4 regions of the Cohnella boryungensis genome follow, and region 2 is predicted to be linked to each of the others. Evidence: riboswitches for the same ligand, from Rfam matches in the RefSeq annotation. Region 2 holds a riboswitch; each other region holds the start of a gene.

Region 1 (5,423 bases), on a different contig from region 2:
CACCAAGGACTTAAGTATGATATTGGCAATGTCAACAGCAGTACAAACCCTAAGACTAAATTATATATTCTCTCCGCGCTCCATTTACCGCCAATATTCTCCGTCTCTATTTCTCCATGCCACTGTGCCATCCCGCCCTTGAAGTTATACACTTTTTCATGTGACTGAGCTAATCGCTCCGACGCCTTCTGACTTGCCATACCCACATAACAGATGATCACAACCTCCTCATTTGTCGGAACCTTTGGTATTCTCGACCATGATGAATAAGGAATATTGATCGCTCCTTGTATATGACCACGTTCAAAGCTTTTTGCTGTTCGAACATCGATGATCTTTAAGTTCTCTCTTTTATTTAACTTAGCTTGTAACTCATGAAAGGATAAATCTGTATACGTAGCCCCCATAATGCCGCCTCCTCTAACGCTCTTCTTTGGATACACGCATTATAAAGCAGCAATTTTAACTCAATTTAAACAAAGTTGAGATGTGCAGGGCACAGCTTAGATGAATCGGTCTCCACCGCCATTGCCTACAAAATATTAAAAAAGCCTGATGCATCAGGCTTTAGGTAAGCGTATATCGGACTTGCCGCTGTTAAAAGGTTAGTTCACATCCAATTGATAAATTAGCTGTACCACGCCTGAGGGGAACGTTCTCGTATTCACCATTTTTAAGTTCAACCTCTGTTTAATATCCACAAACAGCGGTTTCCCTTCTCCCAGAACAACAGGGTGAACAGATAATCTAAATTCATCAACAAGTCCTAAATGGATAAAAGTTGTAATAAGATTTGCTCCGCCATATAGCCAGATGTCTTTACCTGGCTTATTCTTTAGTTTATTTACTTCTTCAAGAATACGATCATTTATGAATATTGCGTTATGATCAGTCCCCTTTTGCGTTCTGGAAAACACATATTTCTGTTTGCTATGAACTACATCCCAGAATTCCTTTTCAGAATCCGTATGTTCAGTTCCCGGAGTAAACTGTCCCCATAGATCATAGCTTTTTCTTCCATATAAAATGGTATCGATTTGATTTAAGAAATTAATAAATCCCAGCTCAGCGTCCATAATGCACCAATCAACTTCACCATTTTTCCCTTCAATAAAACCATCTAAAGTAACTGCTAAATCTAAAATTATTCTTCGTTTCATGATGGTTACTCCTTTCGTTAATGTACCACCCATAATAGATCTCAAATACGTCACCTTATGTCATATTAATAAAAAGAGGATATCTTTAACTCCGATTAAAGCCCTAGTCCTGATATACTGAAGGTGGTAAAAATGTGGAAGTTCATTGGAGGGATTAATCTGAAGCCGTCTGTTAAGTACATCCTGACTGCTTTGACTGCTGTAATAGTTGCGGCGACTGTTCTGATCGTGCAACGCAACTTTTTTCAAGGGAAGCTAACGGATTACACAGTAGTCAATGATGGCCTTGCGGTCACCAAGGAATTCAACGTGAAGTCCAGCACGCCTCATCAGAACTCATCGGTAAAAGGATCGATCTTGGTATGGGCCGACAAAGGAATGGCTGAGCGTATGCGGATTGTTGCATCGTATGAGATTGATCCCAAAGATTTCGGCGGAATGATTATTTACATCCCGAAGAAATGGTATATCTCCAATATTCTGAGCAGTCACCCCGAAAATCAAAAGACATCTCTAACGCCAAGAGCTTCCCAAGGAGATAATATCATCGATGAATGGAGAAATAGGGTTGAAGTGGGTGTAGATTATTTAGGTAAGCCCTCAGGAGGCGGGTCAGGAACCGTAGTGATTGATTTAGTTTCTGATCAAAAAGCGATTTTACCATCGGAAATCTTCAATGTTATGGTTACAGTAGGCTCCGATATGCGGGAGGGTGTGCGGTCAATAGGAGTAGGCTTCATCAAAATTCCCATCTCTGTAGCCGCTGAAGGTTAATTATTGCGATTCTTCCTCTCCTATCTAGCTAGTGCTAAGCCCGAGCGGACGTTGAGGCTAACGGAATATCAGGCATTGCGTTTACGGAAGCAACGGTATCCGTCTTCTTCGAAGGTTGAACCCAATATTGCTCATTGCCCGGAAGATCATCGAACCATGCCGCTTGATCGGGGCAATCCAAAATCATGAATCGGCCATAGTGACCGTCCCGAGATTGATGATACTTTAAATACGCTTTACCATTCTCTATAGAGAGAATTTCGATTTTTCCCGAGGTATGGCTCATCGACAATCGAACCCTTTTACCTAGACCGGAGGTTAAGGCTTTTGCTTTCTCCACGACATCATAAACTTCTCTCAAAGGGAGAACGAAAGCGTTATTCCCTGCAACGGGCCGATTAACAAAGAAATAGTACGGAGTTACACCCGCCGCGGACAGCTTGTCGAGCAACTCTCCCAGCACCTTCGGATCATCATTTATTCCTCTCAGCACGGGTGTCTGATTCACAACGATCACGCCTGCTTCATGCAAAGCAGCGAACCCTTTCATGGCTTCCGGTGTTATCTCGCGCGGGTGGTTAATATGCGCCATTACATAAATTCGTTTATCTGCCATTGAATTTGCCTTAAGCGTCTCTAACAAATCTTCATCCTCATAGATTCTCATTGGATTGAATACAGGCATCTTGGAGCCTAACCGGATGATCTTGACATGCTCAATAGTTCTTAAGCGTTCAAGGATAAACCTGAGCTTCGGAGTGCCGAGTATCAGGCTGTCCCCGCCAGTAAGCAGGACGTTGCTAATCTCCGGATGCTGCTCAATATACGATAATCCCGGTTCAATATCCGACACGGCTTCTTTGACGTCATTGCGGAATAGCCGCTTGCGAAAACAGTATCTGCAATATGCCCCACATACTTCCGACACGATTAGCAGGGCCGTCGAACTATACTTATGTTGACACCCAGGAACCACATAATTCGTATCTTCGTCTGAAGCATCCCATCTTCCATACTCCCCGAGCTCTTCCTCATTTGGTATGACCAACTTACGAATTGGATCGTCTGGTTCATTCCAATCAATGAGACTTAAGTAATAATCATTCACCCGAAAAACAAACTTGTCTGTAATAAGCTTCAATCTGTCTCGTTCTTCTTGGGGAATGTTCGTCAATTTGTCTATATCGGTAATGTACTTAGGCTTTGCCATTAAACCAACTCCTCTTAATATGGATAAATAAACTGGAAACAAAAAAAGACCCATTCACACGGGTCAGAAAACAAGCAGAGTTGTTAACTCTACAATAATATGACCCATCTATGTGCTGACGAGGTTAGCTGACGGACTCGGGATAGATGGTTCCCTACGATCCATCTGGATCGATTCGCCCCAGTTACTGGGTCCCCCGCTTTCCGGATTTACGGAAATTAAGCAGTAAGATGTGAAACTTTACTAAAACTATAACAGATAACATTCAAACTGACAACTTTGTTCTCTAGTAAAAGTTGTTTGTAAGCGTGTGGAATAACGTGACAACCGCAAAAAGCTGCCAAGGTTCCCCTTGCAGCTGATGAACTACGATATTAAGAGCGGGGTTTATTAATGAATTGACCTGTATTCTCGAATACTTTCTCGTCTCCTACCACAACCACGATATCATCTTCTCTCAGAACCACATGCGGTCCTGGCGAGATAGAGACATGAGTTCCTCGGCGCAATGCAATAATCGTGGCGCCTGTATTCTGCCAAAATTGAAGATTTCCGATCGTTTGTCCGACTACATGTGAATTCGGTAAAATCTTTAACTCGATTGGATTATATGGTTTAAGATTTTGCAGCCTGTCTGAAGTCTCAATGATCTCCGTCAACAAGACTTCAAGCTTCAGATCCAAATCCTGTTTTTCTTGCAGCAACTGCTGCAAGTTTTGCTTGAGCGAATAAACGGATTTCAAATACTTGTTTTTCGTTATATATTCATAAGCATGATGACTGGACAAGATAATGATCTCTTTGCCTTGAGAGACAGAAACAATATTTTCTTCCTTAAGCAATCCAATCGCTTTTCGAATGGTTTCAGGAGACACATGGTATTGCCCTGCCAGCAGCGACCTGCCGGAAATCTTACTATTTACAGGGATTTCCCCACTTACGATCCTTTGCGCGATATCGAGTGCAATAGATTTATATCCTGCCTTTTCTACATCCGGCATAAATTCGTTTTACTCCTTATTCTGTGAAATGACTCTAAAGACAATCATACGACTTACAAAATAAGAAGTAAACTGCCATACCTCAGCCGCGTCATCGATATTAACATCCTGATAATAACCTGAAATGAAAATTTGTTCTTGTCAACTGACACTCGTCATTAATTGTGCTTCAGTACCCGATGCAAATCGTTCATTCACTAACAGCAGCTGCATCAAAAAATAGGAGTTTAGAATTATTACGCAAGAATAAATAGCAATATATGTTAATTATTCGACTTTATCTCCTATTGAACATATGCCAAGTAGAGGAAATAGAAGTTTTAATGTGATATTTGTATATTACTGTCATTGTTCACGCTTACTTCGGAATTGAACCAATATTTTCCTTGATTTACACTAACATTTGTAAGGACATCTATTTATCCATCTACAAAAATATCAAGAGAATGGAGAGGAGAAAATGATAAACATGTATTCGAATTAAATCAGAACGTAACCTGTCGCACTCGTCTACTCTTTGTTGCTAGTGTTCTGCTTTATGATTGCTTTTGACATCTAAACGATAGTGCTCGGAACTAAAATACAGAAAGATTACAAAGGAGAGAATACTGTATGTACACTTATTCCCGCTTGAAGAAAACGTTTTACGTCTTTCTGGCCTCGACCTTGCTTTTATCATTAGGTACTTTGTCAAATGGAGCATACACTTCAGCGAGTGTACAGTTCTTGCCGACGAGTACATCATTCTCAAACACCGCAGCTCCAGTGTTCGAAGAAAAAATTGTCATCAAGCTTAAACAACAAGCTTTCCTTCCAAGTAAAGAAGGGAAACTTCAATTGCAACAAGAAGTGGTATCGCCGCTATTGGCTGTGCCAGAATTATCATTTGACCCGCTAATCTCGCAGCAATTCTTGCCGTCAGCTAACAAAGGCATTGCTGCTAGTCATTTTGCATCCGTGTTTGAGCGCTATTATTATTCCAAAATTCCCGCCGGCGCCGACGTAGAACAGTTGTTACAAAAGTTGCGCAGCTCCTCGCTCGTTGAGGAAGCATACTTAAGTAAAAAACCAGAACTAGCGAACGCCCCTATTCCGAACACAACGCCTGTCCTCCCAGACAACGATCCGCGCTTCTCATTACAAAGTTATGCGCAAGCAGCTCCTCTAGGTATTAACGCTCCGTATGCTTGGCAATTTGAAGGTGGCGATGGCAAAGGCACCAAGTGGGCCGATGTCGAGTGGGATTGGGCTTTAAACCATGAAGATCTAGCCGATCAT
Region 2 (5,423 bases):
TGCCGGCTTCTTGTAATCCGTCTCCCTCCCGACGCCCCGTCTTTTCGCGGCAATCCCTAGATATAATCCACGGACAACCTACATATATATCTCGTAGATGCTTGTCAACGGGAGGTTGTCCGTATGCCTGAGCGCCGCTCGCTGCGAATATTGCTATTCGTCGCCGCCGCCACTGTGCTGGTTCTGTCTGTCCGATTCGGGTTTGCCGACGCTTGGGTGAACCAATATGCTATGCCTGCCGCCTCTCTGCGCGAGCTTCCCGCGTCCGTCTCGCCTTCCGCGATGGAGGCCAAGTCCGAGCCCGACGCCGATATTCCTCATCAGAAGCCGCAAGCCGCCATTCTAAGCAATCGCATCACGGAATATCACATTTCCGTCGCCCTCGACGAACGCGCGGGAACTTTAGCGGGAGAGCAAACCGTCACGTGGAAAAACCCGGGACGCAAATCGGTCTCCGAGTTGTATTTGCATCTGTATCCGAACGCCTTCGCTCCGGGCAGCACGTTCATGGAGGAGTCCGGCGGCCAATTGCGCGGCGACAAAATGAAAAACGGCGGATACGGGAGCATGAGCCTTACCTCCCTGACGACGGAGGAGGGAGAGACGCTTCTGCCGCGCGTGCACTACGTTCAGCCCGACGACGGCAATAAGAACGACCGCACGCTGGTCACCTTCCGTCTTCCCGAGCCGGTCAAGCCGGGGACCTCCGTAACCCTGCATATGAAGTTTACGGTTAAGCTGCCTGAAGTCTTCGCTCGCATGGGTCAAGCCGGGGAGTTCATTATGGCCGGCCAATGGTTTCCGAAGGTTCCGGTATACGAGACGATCGGCATGCGCGGACGTTCGACGGAAGGCTGGAACCTGCACCAATATCACGGAGACTCCGAATTTTACGCCGACTTCGGCATTTACAGCGTAAAGATCGAAGTGCCGGAAGCTTATAAAGTCGCGGCGACAGGATTCCTGACTCGATCGCCGACCGTTAACGCCGGGAGGAAAAGCTTTCAGTTCTACGCGGACGACGTGCACGACTTCGCCTGGTCCGCATCTCCGAAATTCGCATATGTCGAAGATTCCTTCTCCTCCCCCGGAATCCCCGGCGTGCGAATCAAGCTGTACCTGGATCCCCTGCACAAAAATTTGCAGGACCGCTACATGCATGCGGCCAAGTCCGCTTTGGCCAAGCTCGGGCAATGGTATGGGGAATATCCCTATTCCACCTTATCCATCATCGTGCCTCCGGCCGACGCCAACGGCGCAGGCGGAATGGAATACCCTACGCTCGTCACCGCTGCGGCAGCCCGGAACGATAATCCCGGCTACGAGCTGGAGCGTACCCTCGTTCACGAGATCGCTCATCAATACTGGTACGGACTGGTAGCCTCCAACGAATTCGAAGAAGCTTGGCTCGACGAAGGCTTCACCTCGTATACGGAAGATAAGCTCATGGCCAGCATTTACGGCGTTCTTCCCAACCTGGCGGTCGAATCCAGCTATCTGACCCATCCCGAGCCGCTTAATCAGGCTTCCTGGAAATTCAGCTCCTCCGACCAGTACGCCGAGAATGTCTACATGCGCGGCAAGCTGGTTCTCTCGGCGCTGGAACTTCAAGTCGGCGATAAAACCATGAGCAAGATTATGCGCGCCTACTTTCAGAAATATCGCTTCAAGCACCCTTCCTTCTCCGACTTTCAGAGGGTGGTAGAGACGGTAACGAAGGAGAAATGGGATTCCTTCTTCCATGCCTATGTCCGGCAGGGCGAGATGGCCGATTTCTCCGTGGAAAGCATCCAATCGCGGCGCACGGACTCCGGCTATGAGAGCCGCGTCCTCCTTCGCCGTAATGGCGGAAGTCCAGAGCCTGTGACGTTATGGCTGCAATTCCAGAACGGCCAGTCCATCCGCAAGCGCTGGGACGGCATGCAGTCCAACGTCCAGTTGAAGGTCGAATCGGCATCGCCGCTTCAATACGCCGTACTCGATCCCAGCTACAACATCGTGCTCGACAACCGCAAATACAACAACTATCTCAAGGCGGAAGTGCCCTCCGAGCAGCGCTCCCGCTTCTCGATCGGCATCGCGCAGCTGCTGGAAGGCCTGATTGGATCATGGGTATGGTGAGGTGACCGTATGCGTCAACGATTAAAAGAGGGATGGGACATAACCGCCCGACATAAACATGTAGTGGTTATCCTGTTTCTGTATCGCTTGCTGTGGGGATTTTTCATCTACCGGTTCATCGATTCGGTCGTAACGCCCGTACTCGCGCGTTATCCGAACGAACACCCGAACTCCGACGCAGCCCATCTGTTCCTCATCGAAGCGCAGTTCCGTCTGCTCAAGACCGATCTTCTCCACGAGTTTCTATGGATGCTGGGCGGAATGCTGCTCTTGCGGATGGTGCTGACCCCTTTGCTCAATGCCGGAGTCTTCTACTCCTTCCATCATAGCTCGGAGGGAGAGGGAACTCAGGTATTGAACGGAATCAGGGGAGCATGGAAGCCCGTCGTGCTGCTCTACTGGCTGGAAAGCGGATTTCTTCTGCTTCCCGCCGCATGGCTGCTGCCGATGGCCAAAGAGCGCTTCTTCACCGAGCCTTCCCTGACAAATTGGCTTCAAGGCCTTCTTCCTTATGCCGCCGCTTGGCTGCTATACGGACTGATCGTCCATCTGGCCTTCCAGTTCATGCAATTCGGGGCGGTATCGCGGGAGGGAATTCCAAAAAGCCTGGGATTGGCGCTTCGCCGAGCTTTCCCCTTGCTGGGAGTCACCTTCGCACTGCTCGGCATCGGTTTGGCCGTGTCCGCCGCAGCCTGGGCTATCTCCTTGCTCTGGTCGGGCTTTCTCGCCGTGACGCTGCATCAAGCTTTTCATTTCGTTCGCAGTCTCCTGAAAATATGGACCTCCGCGGCCCAATATCAGGTGTGGCGCGATTCGGAAGCGTAAGCTTATCACGTCCCAACCTTCGACAATATTTGACCCGGGACATTCCCCGGTTGCGCCCTTATCCGGCTGCAACCGGGGTTTGGCGTTCTTATCGGCGAGAATCATTCGGTGCGAAAGGGGGGGCTTTCATCCTAGTTTCTTTTCCCTAGATTAAGGAATTCTCATTTAGAAGATGCAGGAAATTCGTCAAAATGTCCGAATATATAAACCTAAAGAATTCATAAAATGCCGAATTTCCGTCGATCGGAAAACGGGGGAACCATCTTTACGGGTGAATTGGCTTCGATTCTCAGGAGCCATAGGGGACCTTCTACCGAACCCTTCAGCTAACCTCGTAGGCGTTGGAAGGAGTCAGTCGTTTTGCGCAAAGTTTCAGTCTTATTGTTTGGCCTTGCCCTTCTTTTAGTTTTTCAAGTCGGCAGCGCGTTCGCAGACTCCAAGCTTGACAAGGCAATCTCCCCGCTCATCGGATCGGAGTACAAGTACGGCGGTACGACTCCCAAGGGATTTGACTGCTCCGGATTTACCGGATACGTGTTCAATGAGCTTGGCATCGATCTTCCCCGTTCCTCAAGAGACTTGTACAGCTGGGAGAAAAGCAAGAAAATCGACGATGAAGAGCTTCGCGCCGGCGATCTCGTATTTTTCAATACGAGCGGCAGCGGCGTGTCTCATGTCGGCATCTACATCGGCGATAACAAGTTTGCCCATGCCGCTTCCAAGGGCGTGACCATTACCTCGCTCGACGAAAGCTACTATGCCAAGCGTTATCTGGGCGCTCGCCGCTTTCTCGGCGACGAGACGTACAAGAAGATCGCTACGGAGAATGAAGCTGATTAATCCGATCAAGCGTATAACAACAGCAAAAGGCCCGCATCTGCGGGCCTTTTGCTGTTGTTATACCGGATAGTCGGAACGTAGTAAATACCTCTTCGTGCTAAGCGGCTGCTATTTCCCGTGGCTTCCCTGCCAATAGTACAGATTGGCTTGATTACGCGACTCCTGCAGCAGTTTGTCCGGATCCTCGATTTCATGCGGATAACGCTCGCCGTACTGCTCCATACTGAACAGCCCCTCTTTTTCCGGCTGGCGGGCGCTCATTGTAACCCCCATCATCCCTGCCGTCATCTTCCGGATGAGCGCGATTTGAGCATTGCTATCCTTCTGAAGGCTTACCTCGCGGGCGATAAGCAAAACTTCATTTTCCGGAAGCAGCGATGGAAGGCCCTGCCGCTTGGCAATATCGGCCAGATTGCGGTAAAGCTGAGCGACGTACTGCAAATAAGTGCCCTGTCTATGCTCGATCTCGTCCGGCGTTGTCGTGTGCCTGGCGTGCCCCCACCCGGGATGATACAAGCGGTTTGCATTGTCCATCTGGGTATGGGCGTAGCTGTCCCCGAACGCATGAAGATTTATGCCGAATTCCGGCGTCCCGGGCTCCAACTTCTGCAAGTTGTCCGCCCGGTAAGTGCGCTCTGCCAGCGCCCTTCCGGCCGTCAAGACATGGATGCCGTTATGGACGTCATTAAGCTGCTTCTCCATTCGCTGGTAAGAGGTAAGCGGGGGAGCGGCCGTAACGGCCGACTGTCCATAGGCGGATTGTATGCCGTTAAACGTGTCGATAAAAGCCTGCGATACCCCTTGCTTGACGCTCTCGTACAGATGGAAAGAAGCAGCCGGCAGATTGGAAAGAGTGACGATTTTGGTTAGCTCGCTCTGAATCAGCAGATGCTTCGCATCCAGCTCCTCCACCTCGTCCGGCATTTGCGCGTAGAAGGCGTTGCGATAGGCCGTTTTCTCGTCGAAGCCGGCGGCAAGCGACACATAATAAACCGTATAGTAATGACCCGCTTCCCCCCACATCCCGGTTTTATCCTTGAAGGTGATCGGATTGTTGCGAACGTAGGCGTATTTGTTCGGTCCGTCGGCATAGCCTGCGGGATCGCAGCTTAGCCACCGCGCCAGCCAGGGGGCGTAGCACCTCGCTCCGTAATCATACAGGCCCGTCTCCTCGTCCCTCTCCTTCAGGGAATATCTGAACCTTCGGCGGGGAGCCTCGACCCGGGAGCTCGTCGCTTGATAAGAGGTGCCGCCGAACGGATAATACTCCTCGTACACCATGACATTCCCCTGTTCGTCCAGCTCCAGAGCGGACGACTCCAGCCTGCTTCCCGCCTCATAACGAATCAGACGTTCCGGGGAGCCGTCCTCGCCCGTCGTTCGAATGTCGACCGAAGCGATCCTGCGCTCGTTGTCCATGACGTGCAGCGTTTCTCTCTCCAGCGCGAGGCTTCGGCCGTCCCCTCCGTATTCGCGGTAGATTTCATAGCCCGAAAGGTAGAGCCGCTCCTTCTGTCTGGTCCCGTTCAGCCGCTCGATGACCTTGCGAACACGCCGGCCGGAGAAGTCATATACGTAGTAGACCGTTCCTCCGCCGCCCAGATCCGCCTCGCGCAATTTGTCCCCATGATTCCAGG
Region 3 (5,423 bases), on a different contig from region 2:
ATAACTATCGAACGGGCGAGCTGACACCTTTATCCGAATCGATTCCGGCGTCCGCTTCCGGGTCTGGCACGGAATACAGATTAAGCGGCATTCGATATTCCGTCATGTATTACGATATCGACAAGCTATGGTTGAAGCACTACAATGTGACAACAGGACAGGAAGAGGCCGGCAATCTAGAGCTTACCTCGGCGCAGCTTGGCGGCAAAGCGATCGATCAGGTTCGATTGGCGCAAAACCGGCTCTACGTCTTGCTTCAAACCGGGGACAAGGATGCTCGTCGAATGGCGGACAGCCGTTCGATCGCGGCCGTCGTCATCGACGCCGACTCAGGGAAGGTGCTTTACAGAGGAGAAGCCGTCTACACAGGAGCGGCGGGGAAGGCCGAGGAATTCCGTAAAAACCTGTGGTTGACCAACATTCAAGCACTGGGCAAATCCCGTTAATGCGGTTGGCTACGGTTTGATTCGTCAAAGAATAAACGCTCTTGCCCGGAATGCGGGCGAGAGCGTTTGTTATGAACGGCGAATATGATAGACGCACTTGCGATCTCCGCTGGCCAAGCAGTCCGAACGGCTGACCGTCGCTCCAAGCAACGATTCGAACAGCTTCAGCTCGCAGGCGCAAGCCTGATTGTATTTGTTGGCGACCTGAGCAATCGGACAATTATACTCGGTCAGGACATAAGCGTCGTCGGACGTTTTCTCCCAGGTCGTCATATAGCCGTTGTCATTTTGAATGTCGGACAGAGCCGCAACCTTGTGCTCCAGCTCGGAGTCGGCCATCTTCCCGGCGTACCGCTTGTACAAGGTTTCCTTGCGCTTCTCGAAGAGAAGATTGACCATCGATTGTCCGGCTTCGTCTTCCAGCTCCGCGAGAAGATCCAATGCAACGGCATGATAGTTTTTCGGGAAATACTCCTCGGCTTGGGCGGCCAGCCGATATACGGCGGCCGGGCGGCCCATCGGAAGCCGGACCGTCGTCGATTCGATCAAGCTGTCGCGTTCGAGATTGGCGATATGCCGCCTTACGGCCATGCCTGTAATGCCCAGTTGATCGGTAATCTCCTTCGCCGTCAGTTCCCCGGAGGTTTTCAGCATTTGCATAATCCTGTTGCGCGTGGACAAATCCAGATCGTCTTTCAAGACATAACCTCCCGGGAATAGACTTTGTCCGCTACAGGACAGAGCCTGCAACGGCGAGATCGTGAGCTTCGCATTCCGCCGAGCAGTAACCTCGATGTTCGGTTTCGCAGGCCTCGCAGCACAAATGCTGCAGATGGCAAGTATCGTCCGCGCAGTTCAGGTAGCGGTCCGTCTTGGCGCCGCAGTGATGGCATTCGCCGACGAGGATGTGCTCATCTGTAAGGTTGATGCGTACGGAAACTCGCTCGTCGAAAACGTAGCAGTTGCCGTCGAAGCCTCTGCCTTGCACCTCGGGATCCTGACCGTACGTCACGATGCCTCCGTCCAGCTGGTAAACCTCGTTAAACCCTTCGTTCTTCAGCACGGCGGTCAGCATCTCGCAGCGGATTCCTCCGGTGCAATACGTCAGAATCGGCTTGTCCCGGTGCTCGGTCAGATGATTGCGAATCCATTCCGGGAATTCGCGGAATGTCTCCAGATCCGGCTTGATCGCGTTGCGAAAGTGGCCGAGATCGTATTCATAGTTGCTCCGTCCGTCGAGAATGAGGACGTCGTCCTGCTGCATTTTTTCGTAGAAGGCTTTCGGGCTCAGCCGGTCTCCGCCGTCCGTGTTCGGATCGAGCTTCTTGTCGTAGCGAAGCGTCACCAGCTCTTTCTTGTGTCGAACGAACATTTTGGAGAACGCGTGGCCCTCCGCTTCATCGATCTTGAACAGCAGATCGGAGAAGAGGGGGTGGGCATGCATCGCGGCCATATAGGCATCCGTCTGTTCGATTGTGCCGGACAGCGTTCCGTTGATGCCTTCGTCGGCGATCAGAATGCGTCCCCGGATGTCCAGAGCCTTGCAGTATTGCAAATGCTCGGCGGCCAGCTCCGCAGCGTTCGGAATCGAGACATATTTATAGAACAGCAAAATGCGATAGGGAGTCGTCATGTCGAAATTAACACCTTTCTTGATAGGTAATGAGCCTAACCGATATTTCATTATCGTAGCGGTTCCCCTCAACATAGTCAACATATCTGTTTAATATGTTTGGAAATTCCGAAGAAAGGTTTGACATTTCGACGGCTGCCGCATACTATAGAAGTAGCTTAATTTCCGTCCTTCAGGGATGGAAAGCGGGGGAACCAGTCTTCAGGGGCGAATCGTTCGTCAGAGCGTAGGGTACCATCTACCCGAGTCCGTCAGCTAACCTCGTCAGCAGAGATGGGTCTGAGTCTTCGACATTTTACTTTTCCTTTCGGACCCTTTTATGGGGTCTTTTTGCGTTCTTTGGAGACCCTTTATCGCTCAAGCGTAGGCTTGCGGCGATCGGGTCTTTTTTGCGTAATTTCATATCCAGGAGGTGTGCGCGATGCATCAAGCGGAATCGGCCAGAACGACTTACGAGCAATTGATGGAACAAACGAAGCTGATCTTGCAGCGGAAATCGGAGCCGTCTGAGCACTCCCCGACCGAGGACGATTACGCCGTGCTTCATTTGACCGTTGAAGCGAGCGGAGCCGGAGTGCGAGGGGAGGATCTGGCGCTGGCTCAGCTTGGCGTCGTTCGTTTCGTCACGGTGATGACGCAGATCGTGTCGGGCTGGGGAGGCAAGCTGATCGAAGCGAGCCAACACTCCTACACGGCAATCTTCCCGATGTCGGTGCCCGATGCGGCCAGTCGCTGCTGTCTTTGCGGGATTCAAATCTTGAATGCGATCGATACGGCCATCAACCCCTCGTTCACGGAGGAAGGCCTCGATCTTGCGCTGCAGGGCGGCGTCGGCATCAGCATGGGGGCCGTTTTCGGCTTCGAGACGGGACTGAACCTGCCTGCCGACAGTCTGTATTATGGAGAAGCGATGGGCAACGCCGTCGAATACGCCAACATGGCTTACGGCTATGTCATCGTCGATAAGGTCGTCAAGGAGCATTTCGAACGCTCCGCGACGGAATTCAAAGCCAGCTTCAAGCCGTATCGCCATCATGAATGGGTCGGCTATCGGTTCGATGTAGGCTAAGGCGTCGGGAGGGGAGCTCCGAAGCGCCTGAGAGTTGCATCAGGCCAGATTATGTGACGGGGAATTGGCGATCCCCGCAACCTATCGATCTGCCGGAAGGATTTCCCGAGCTGCTGGGGAAATCCTTCTTTTTTGCACGGATTGATGGATGAAATGGTGGATATAGGGAATAATTCGCCTATATTCTTTCCGGTCGAGGAAGAGAGGAAGAGGACATTGACGAAGCAATCGCCCCAGCAGCCCAAGGATGAATCGCGCAGAAAATTTCTGAAATACTCGGGCACGGCTCTCGGAGGCGTCGTCGTAGGCGGCGTCATCGGCGGAATAATCGGCACGAACAGGAGCAAGTCCGGACCGGAGGGAGCGGTTCCGCCGGAAGCGACGGAAACGCCCCAGTCTCCGCAAAGCCAGGATTACAATCAAGCGTTGATGTTCTTCTCGCAGGGGCAATTCCAGACGGTCGAGGCGGCAGCGGAGCGCATATTTCCCAAGGATGATAACGGTCCCGGCGCGAAGGAGCTCGGGGTTGCCTTTTTCATCGACCACCAGATGGCCGGCGCTTACGGATTCAACGCCCGGGAGTATATGACCCCGCCGTTCTACAAAGCCGAGGCGACGCAGGGCTATCAGCTGACGTTCAAAAGAAGAGATCTGCTCGCCCTCGGCCTGGACTCGTTGAACGAGTACAGCCAGGACAAGCACCAGAATACGTTCGCCAAGATTTCCCCCGAGCAGCAGGATGAGGTGCTTACCGCCTTCGAGAAGGACGAGGTGAATTTGAAAGGCGTTCCGGGGTTGGCATTCTTCACGATCTTGCGGAATCTGACCCTGGAAGGCGTCTATGCAGACCCTCTCTACGGCGGCAACAAAAACATGGCCGGCTGGAAGATGCGCAATTATCCCGGCAACCAAATGAGCTATCTCGATCTGATCGAGAAGGAAGAGTTCATCCAGATGGAGCCGCTCAGCCTTCACGACCATCTGCAACTAAGCTAAGGAGGAACCCCGAATGGCGAACAAGCTGCCGAAAGTGCCCGTGGTCATTGTCGGAATGGGTTGGGTAGGCGGTATTATCGCAGCCGAGCTGACCAAGGCCGGGCATCACGTCGTTGGCCTGGAAAGAGGCAAGAGCCGCAGCACCCAGGATTATTATCACGTACACGACGAGCTCAGATATGCATCGCGTTACGAGCTCATGCAGGATTTGTCCAAGGAAACGGTGACATTCCGCAATACGGAAAAAATGAGAGCCCTCCCCATGCGCTCCTACGGCTCCTTCCTTATGGGAGACGGCGTCGGGGGGGCGGGCGTGCACTGGAACGGGCAGTATTATCGGTTTCTGCCGTATGATTTCCAGATACGCACCATGACGGAGGAGCGCTACGGAAAAAACAAAATTCCGAAGGACATGCCGCTTCGCGACTGGGGCATCACCTATGACGAGCTGGAGCCTTACTTCGTCAAGTATGAGCAAATGTCGGGCATCTCGGGACCGCAGGAGCTGCCCGATCATGTCGGGAAGATGTCCAAGCCGTTCGCGACGCCTCCGATGAAGACTTCTCCGGGAATGAAGCTGTTTACGGATGCGGCCACTAAGCTGGGCTACCATCCGTACATTATCCCTTCCGCGAATCTGTCGCAGGATTACGCCAATCCGGACGGCATCGAGCGTGCGGCCTGCCAATACTGCGGCTATTGCGAGCGTTTCGGCTGCGAATACGGCGCGAAGGCAGACCCAGTCGTTACGGTGCTGCCCGTTGCCCAGAAATCTGGGAAGTTCGAGCTGCGCACCCACGCCAACGTCACCGGGATCGTACACGACGGCAAGAAGGCGACAGCGGTACAATACGTCAATACGCTGACGGGCGAGCAATTCGAGCAGCCTGCCGACGTCGTCGTATTGGCGAGCTACGTGTTCTCGAACGTGCGCCTGCTGCTGATGTCCAAGCTGGGCAAGCCTTACAATCCGAAGGACGATACGGGCTCGATCGGCCGCAACTATGCTTATCAGGTGAACGGCGCGAGCACATCGGCCTATTACGAGGATCGGCAATTCAATATGGCAATGGGCGCGGGAGCGCTCGGCAGCAGCCTGGACGATTTTAACGGCGACAACTTCGATCACGGCGATCTGAAGTTCCTGCACGGCGCGAACATCCGGTTCACGCAGACCGGCTTGCGGCCGATCCAGTACCAGCCCTCTCTCCCCGGGAAACCCAAGTGGGGGGGCGAATTCAAGCAGTCCACCCTGCACAATGCGAATCGTATCCTAGGC
Region 4 (5,423 bases), on a different contig from region 2:
ACGATTTGTTCCTGGTGCGAATCGAAGAGCTTGAGGAGACTAAGCGGACGACGTTTCTGATCCACGGCAATCCGGCCTGGCTTGCGCCTTCCACGCGCTATCTGATCGAGGAGACGAGCGCCTATTTCCATCGCCGTGCGAACCGCAATAAGGATTCTTAGAAAAAATTAAGCATTCGCCGCTTCCTAAACTTTCCGGTTTTAACCCCCTGAACGCTGTGATACCTTTTACAGGGAGTTGGGGCGCCTTAAGCCAAAGGTGTCGCAGCTCGCCAATACAGCCAGGTTCAGGAGGACAAGGAAAATGAACAACCGTTGGACAAAGCTAGGCACGCGCTCCGCCGCGCTGGTACTTGGAGCGGCATTGCTCATCCCGGGACTGACCGCTCATGCGGCAACTACTTATACAGCTAAAGATTCCGATACATTCTGGAAACTCTCCCGCCAGATGAATATTCCTTTGCAGCAATTGATGGACGCCAATCCCGGCATCGATCCGCTCAATATCTATGCGGGGCTGAAGCTGACGCTTCCCGGATCGGCCAATGCAAGCGTTCTCAAGAGCACCGCAAGCAAGTCCGTCGCCCAGTCGATTGCGACGGCATCGGGCCAAGCGCTGGCGTTCTCTAAAGTGCTTGATATTAAAGCGACCGCTTACTCGGCTGCCGCCGAGGAAAACGGAAAATGGGGCGCCGTGGATTATTTCGGAGATCCGCTCAAGCTGGGTACGATTGCGGTAGATCCGAACGTCATTCCTTTCGGGACGAAAGTCTATATCACCGGCTATGATTTCGCCGGCTTGCCTTCCGGCGGCATGACCGCGACCGCATCCGATGCGGGAGGGGCGATCAAGGGCAATCGCATCGATATTTTCGTCCCCGGCTCGCGTCAATTCGTCTCCGGTTTCGGCTATCAGAACGTCAAGGTCTACGTGCTGGATTAAAAGCCGATCCCCCCATTTGCAGATCAGGCTGCCCCGACATCTTCACCTGCTCGGGGCAGCCTATTTTTTGCGGATTTCGCCGCGTTTCTCCGAAAGCTTCAGAAGCTCCGTCAGCGTAACAGGCTCGTAATGATTCTCCCGCAGCCAATCGATAATTCTCGGCAGCGCCCTGACGGTACCGGACAGACTTTGCCCCGTTCCGCCTCCCGCATGCATTAGAACAACCGATCCCGGCTTGACCGAGCGGGTTACGTTGCGGAATATTCGGCCGGCCCCCAGTTGACGCCAGTCGGACGAATCCACGTTCCAGTTCACAACCGTATAACCGCGCCTCTTGGCCCACTCCAGCTGCCTCGGAACGATTTCCCCGTATGGCGGGCGAATAAGTCTCGGCCTGAAGCCCACGATGCCTGCGATCTCTTGCTCCGCCCGGGAAATCTGCTCCTTCATCTTCTCCAGGGACAGCTTGGAAAAGTCCGGATGGCTGTAGGAATGGTTGCCGATGTTGTGCCCCTCTCGATGAATCCGCCTCACCAGCCCCGGATGCTTGCCCGCACGGGTTCCCACCACGAAGAAGGTCGCTCGCACCCTCTTCGCCTTCAGGATGTCCAGCACCTGAGGCGTAAACCGGGGGTCGGGAACGTCATCGAATGTCAACGCCACCTTGCGCGACTTTCCCGATGCCGACAGCACGAATACGCCCTCATACCGGCGCTCCATCTCGCTCCAGCTGATCCCGGAGGGCTTCGCGCTAGCGGCCCCTGCGGCGAAGCATTGGCTCCACAAAACCAAAAGGGCGACAGCTCTCGCTATCCCCCTTGCCGTTTGTCCAAGGCGCGACCTGGTCATCGCCATACCTCCCCCATACCGCTCGTCTTACCGTTAGCCTGAGCGATTGGGATTGATTTCATTCACACCGCGTTGATCGATTCCTGGAACTGCTCGATCTGATCGTTCGTACCGATGACGACCATTACGTCTTCCGTCGCCAGCACATCCTTGGCTGCGGGAGCGATAATAATTCCCTTCGGCTTGTTGATCGCCACGATGCTGCACCCGAAGCGCCCCCGGGGATTGACATCGTCCAGCGATTTGCCCGACCAGCATTGGGGAACCGCTAGCTCTGCAATCGTATATTGCTTGGACAGCTCGATGTAATCAAGCAGGTTCGGGGAGACGAGCTGATGCGCCACGCGCACGCCCATATCCCGCTCGGGGTAGATGATTCGGTCCACTCCCATTCTTTCCAGCACGCGGCCGTGCAGATCGGATACCGCCTTGGCGACGACCTTCTTGACGCCCAACTCCTTCAGCAGGATCGTGGCCAGAATGCTCGCCTGGATATCGTCGCCGATCGCGACGACGCCGCAGTCGAAGTTACGGGCGCCGACGGATCGCAGAACCTCTTCCTCCGTCGCGTCCGCCAGCACCGTATGCGTCAGCACGCCGGAAAGCTCCTGCACCTTTTCTTCGTCGCGATCGACGCCCAGCACCTCATATCCAAGCTTAATGAGCTCCCGCCCCAGACTGGAGCCGAACCTCCCAAGACCAATGATGACGAATTGATTCATTTTCATCTCTTTCTCCGTCCCCTACCCGATGATGATCTTGCCTTCCGCATGCCGGTAAAGCGGCCTGCCCGCCTTCGGGCCCAATGCATAGGTGAGCGTCAGCGGTCCTAGTCGCCCGATAAACATCAGAAAAATGATCGTCAATTTGCCGGCCGTCGTCAAATCTCCCGTAAGCCCCATTGACAAGCCGACCGTTCCGAAGGCGGACGTCGCTTCGAACAGGATTTTCAGAAAGCTGGCATCCTCCGTCGTCGCCAGTATCATCGTGCCGAGCATGACGATTCCGATACAGAACAGCGTAACCGTGACCGCTTTGTACACCCGCTCCTGCGCAAGCCGCAGACGGAACAGAACGACGTCCTCCTTGCCGCGAATCATGGCCAGCACCGCTCCCACCAGCACCGCGAACGTCGTTGTCTTGATGCCGCCCCCCGTAGAGCCCGGAGAAGCGCCGATAAACATCAGAATGATAATGAAAAATTGGGTCGCCTGGCGAAATTCCGAGATGTCCACCGTAGTTACCCCGCCCGACCGGGTCGTTACGGATTGAAACAGCGCGACGAGGAGCTTGTGCCCGAAATTGTCGCCCCCGATCGACTTGGTATTCGTGAATTCAAAGATGAAAATAATAAGCGTCCCGATCAGGATCAAGGCACCGGATACGGTAAGCACCACCTTTGTATGAAGCGAGAACTTTCTTTTGTGCCGCAGATCGAACAAATCGGCCAGCACGATAAAGCCGAAGCCTCCGAGAATGATCAATACCATCGAGACAACGTTCATGAACAAATCGGTGGAATAGCTGGAGAAGCTGCTAAAATCTCCCGACAGGTCGAAGCCCGCGTTGTTGAATATCGAGATCGAATGAAACACCCCATGATAGATCGCTTGGCCCAGCGGCATATCGATCGCAAACCGCGCGCTAAACAGCAAGGCCCCGACCGTCTCCAGCGCCAATGCGTAGAGAATGACCTTGCGCACCAGACGGACAAGTCCTTCAATGCTGCCCTGATTGAGCGATTCCTGAAGGATCAGCCTTTCCTTCAAGGAAATTCTCCTTCTCAGAATCAAGGCAAACAGCGTCGCCATCGTCATGAAGCCGATTCCGCCGATCTGGATCAGCATCAGAATGACCCAGTGCCCGAACGTGGAGAAGTGCGAACCGGTATCGAACAGCACCAGTCCGGTCACACACGTCGCGGAGGTCGCCGTAAACAAGGCGTCCACGAACGACAGCGGCTCGCGGTCAACGGTCGAGAGCGGCAATCGCAGCAGCACCGCCCCGAGGAAGATAATGAAGGAGAAGCCCAGCAGCAAGGTTCTGGGAGGCGAAGCGTTAATCCATTTCAAGGCCTTTTTATACACGGTACCACCCTCAAATTCCCGTTTTCGCAAGCTTTGGCGCAACAAAAAAGCACTGGAACCCCAGTGCTTGTAATTTCGCACACGATTCCTGTTCGGATATAGCCTACGAGGTTAGCTGTCGGGTTCGGGCTCGAACAGGCTGCCCTATCCATCGCAACGATCGCGCGAAGTGGAATTCACCCCTGGATTTTCGAATACAATGTAACTTGTACAAGAAATCCGTTGGTTCCCCCATTTTCTGCATCAGAAATTCGGCTATTCAAGTTGGAAAAATGACGTACCTACGCATTATAGTCTTTACTTTCAAGGCGGACAACATCAAAAAGGGGGCAAACCGACTCGTTTGAACGATTATTGGAGAGGCTTTCCGCATGTTCTGGCACCGGGCTGTCATTATCGTTCCTTTTGCTTTCATTTTCGTTGAAAATGCGAGATACTTAATGAAAAATCAGGCTTGCGGCTAGATTAAGCGGGCTGTAACCGTTTTTTTGAGCTTTTTCCGCCTAAGGAGTGAAGACTGTTGAACCCTCAAGATCGCATGAACCTCGATAAACGATGGGTATGGGCCGCCGCGGTCGGACTGGTGATTTTCCTGTTCATTCAAGTATTCCCGATAACGGGTCAATTGTTTGCCGTCTCTTCCTCCAGCGTGCTGACGCGCGCGGAAGCCAAGCAGCAAGCCTTAAAGCTCGCCGGCGATAACTTCGGCCTCCGGCCGGACGAAATCGACTCTACGACAGTCACCCACATGACCGATAGCAAAACGACCGGCTATTTCTCGAAGAACAAGCTATTAAACGTGTATGACAAGCAGTGGGCCGATTTCGCGCCTACCGACGTCTACGCGATCAAGGTCTATGCTCGCGGCCTGGAAGGGGCCTTGGTCCTCTCCATCGATATGGAAAACGGTCGCCTCGTTTCCTGGCAGCACCTTGTCGCCGGCTCCGTTTCCGCCAAACCGCAGAGTTCGGAAGTAAGCGAGCTTACGGAATCCCGTGCTTCCCGGGCGCTGAATTATGCGGCCATGTGGAGCATCGACACTGAGCGCTGGGAATGGAGCGGCGTTGCATCCGCAAGTAACGTTTTCGAATTTGTTTCCCGTCAGTCGCCCATCGGAGAAGCCCAGCTGCGGCTGAGAATCGCTGTGCCGGAAGGCTACGAGCCATCCAGCTCGGCGAAGCCGTCGTGGCAGGGCGGTTCGGTGACCTATAGCGTGGATTTGCCCGCATCCTTCAACGAATACATGAAGCAGCAGCAAAAGTGGGCCTCCCTCCTTTCCGCCTTCGGCTTCATTTTGCCGCAAGTGCTGATGATGATTCTTGCCATCATCTACGCCGGCACGCTTGGCGGTCTTACCTCGTACCGCAGGGGGATCTTTTTGGCAGGTATCTATTTCGCGCTATACGCGAGTCTGACGTTTAACATGATTCCCGGCCTTAGGGCGGAAACATGGGAATCGGGTATTCGCATCGGAGATCAGGTCAATCTGGTCTTTAGACTCGTGACGTTCGGGGTAATGGCTTTATTCACGTATTTCTCCGCCGT

The links. A riboswitch is a leader RNA that binds a small molecule or an ion and turns the genes downstream of it on or off. The one in region 2 is predicted to bind cyclic di-AMP.
Region 1: linked by a shared signal. The riboswitch ahead of ACFO1S_RS24895 (KamA family radical SAM protein) and the one ahead of ACFO1S_RS26015 (C40 family peptidase) in region 2 are both predicted to bind cyclic di-AMP.
Region 3: linked by a shared signal. The riboswitch ahead of ACFO1S_RS27510 (hypothetical protein) and the one ahead of ACFO1S_RS26015 (C40 family peptidase) in region 2 are both predicted to bind cyclic di-AMP.
Region 4: linked by a shared signal. The riboswitch ahead of ACFO1S_RS10660 (TrkH family potassium uptake protein) and the one ahead of ACFO1S_RS26015 (C40 family peptidase) in region 2 are both predicted to bind cyclic di-AMP.

The regions. Positions count from the first base shown of each region.
Region 1 is NZ_JBHSED010000065.1:250,438-255,860, forward strand. Features, by position in the region: gene ACFO1S_RS24880 (rhodanese-like domain-containing protein) at 1-407, opposite strand, end outside; gene ACFO1S_RS24885 (dihydrofolate reductase family protein) at 606-1,160, opposite strand; gene ACFO1S_RS24890 (hypothetical protein) at 1,293-1,934, shown strand; gene ACFO1S_RS24895 (KamA family radical SAM protein) at 1,969-3,144, opposite strand; cyclic di-AMP (ydaO/yuaA leader) riboswitch at 3,244-3,379, opposite strand; gene ACFO1S_RS24900 (GntR family transcriptional regulator) at 3,519-4,145, opposite strand; gene ACFO1S_RS24905 (S8 family serine peptidase) at 4,758-5,423, shown strand, end outside.
Region 2 is NZ_JBHSED010000068.1:43,411-48,833, forward strand. Features, by position in the region: gene ACFO1S_RS26005 (M1 family metallopeptidase) at 124-2,121, shown strand; gene ACFO1S_RS26010 (hypothetical protein) at 2,131-2,946, shown strand; cyclic di-AMP (ydaO/yuaA leader) riboswitch at 3,163-3,302, shown strand; gene ACFO1S_RS26015 (C40 family peptidase) at 3,307-3,786, shown strand; gene ACFO1S_RS26020 (SpvB/TcaC N-terminal domain-containing protein) at 3,895-5,423, opposite strand, start outside.
Region 3 is NZ_JBHSED010000074.1:26,306-31,728, reverse strand. Features, by position in the region: gene ACFO1S_RS27525 (hypothetical protein) at 1-446, shown strand, start outside; gene ACFO1S_RS27520 (helix-turn-helix transcriptional regulator) at 516-1,145, opposite strand; gene trhO (oxygen-dependent tRNA uridine(34) hydroxylase TrhO) at 1,177-2,079, opposite strand; cyclic di-AMP (ydaO/yuaA leader) riboswitch at 2,225-2,364, shown strand; gene ACFO1S_RS27510 (hypothetical protein) at 2,501-3,148, shown strand; gene ACFO1S_RS27505 (gluconate 2-dehydrogenase subunit 3 family protein) at 3,365-4,144, shown strand; gene ACFO1S_RS27500 (GMC family oxidoreductase) at 4,158-5,423, shown strand, end outside.
Region 4 is NZ_JBHSED010000015.1:212,056-217,478, reverse strand. Features, by position in the region: gene ACFO1S_RS10680 (LysR substrate-binding domain-containing protein) at 1-161, shown strand, start outside; gene ACFO1S_RS10675 (3D domain-containing protein) at 304-942, shown strand; gene ACFO1S_RS10670 (polysaccharide deacetylase family protein) at 1,003-1,791, opposite strand; gene ACFO1S_RS10665 (potassium channel family protein) at 1,854-2,519, opposite strand; gene ACFO1S_RS10660 (TrkH family potassium uptake protein) at 2,535-3,878, opposite strand; cyclic di-AMP (ydaO/yuaA leader) riboswitch at 3,963-4,145, opposite strand; gene ACFO1S_RS10655 (CPBP family intramembrane glutamic endopeptidase) at 4,399-5,423, shown strand, end outside.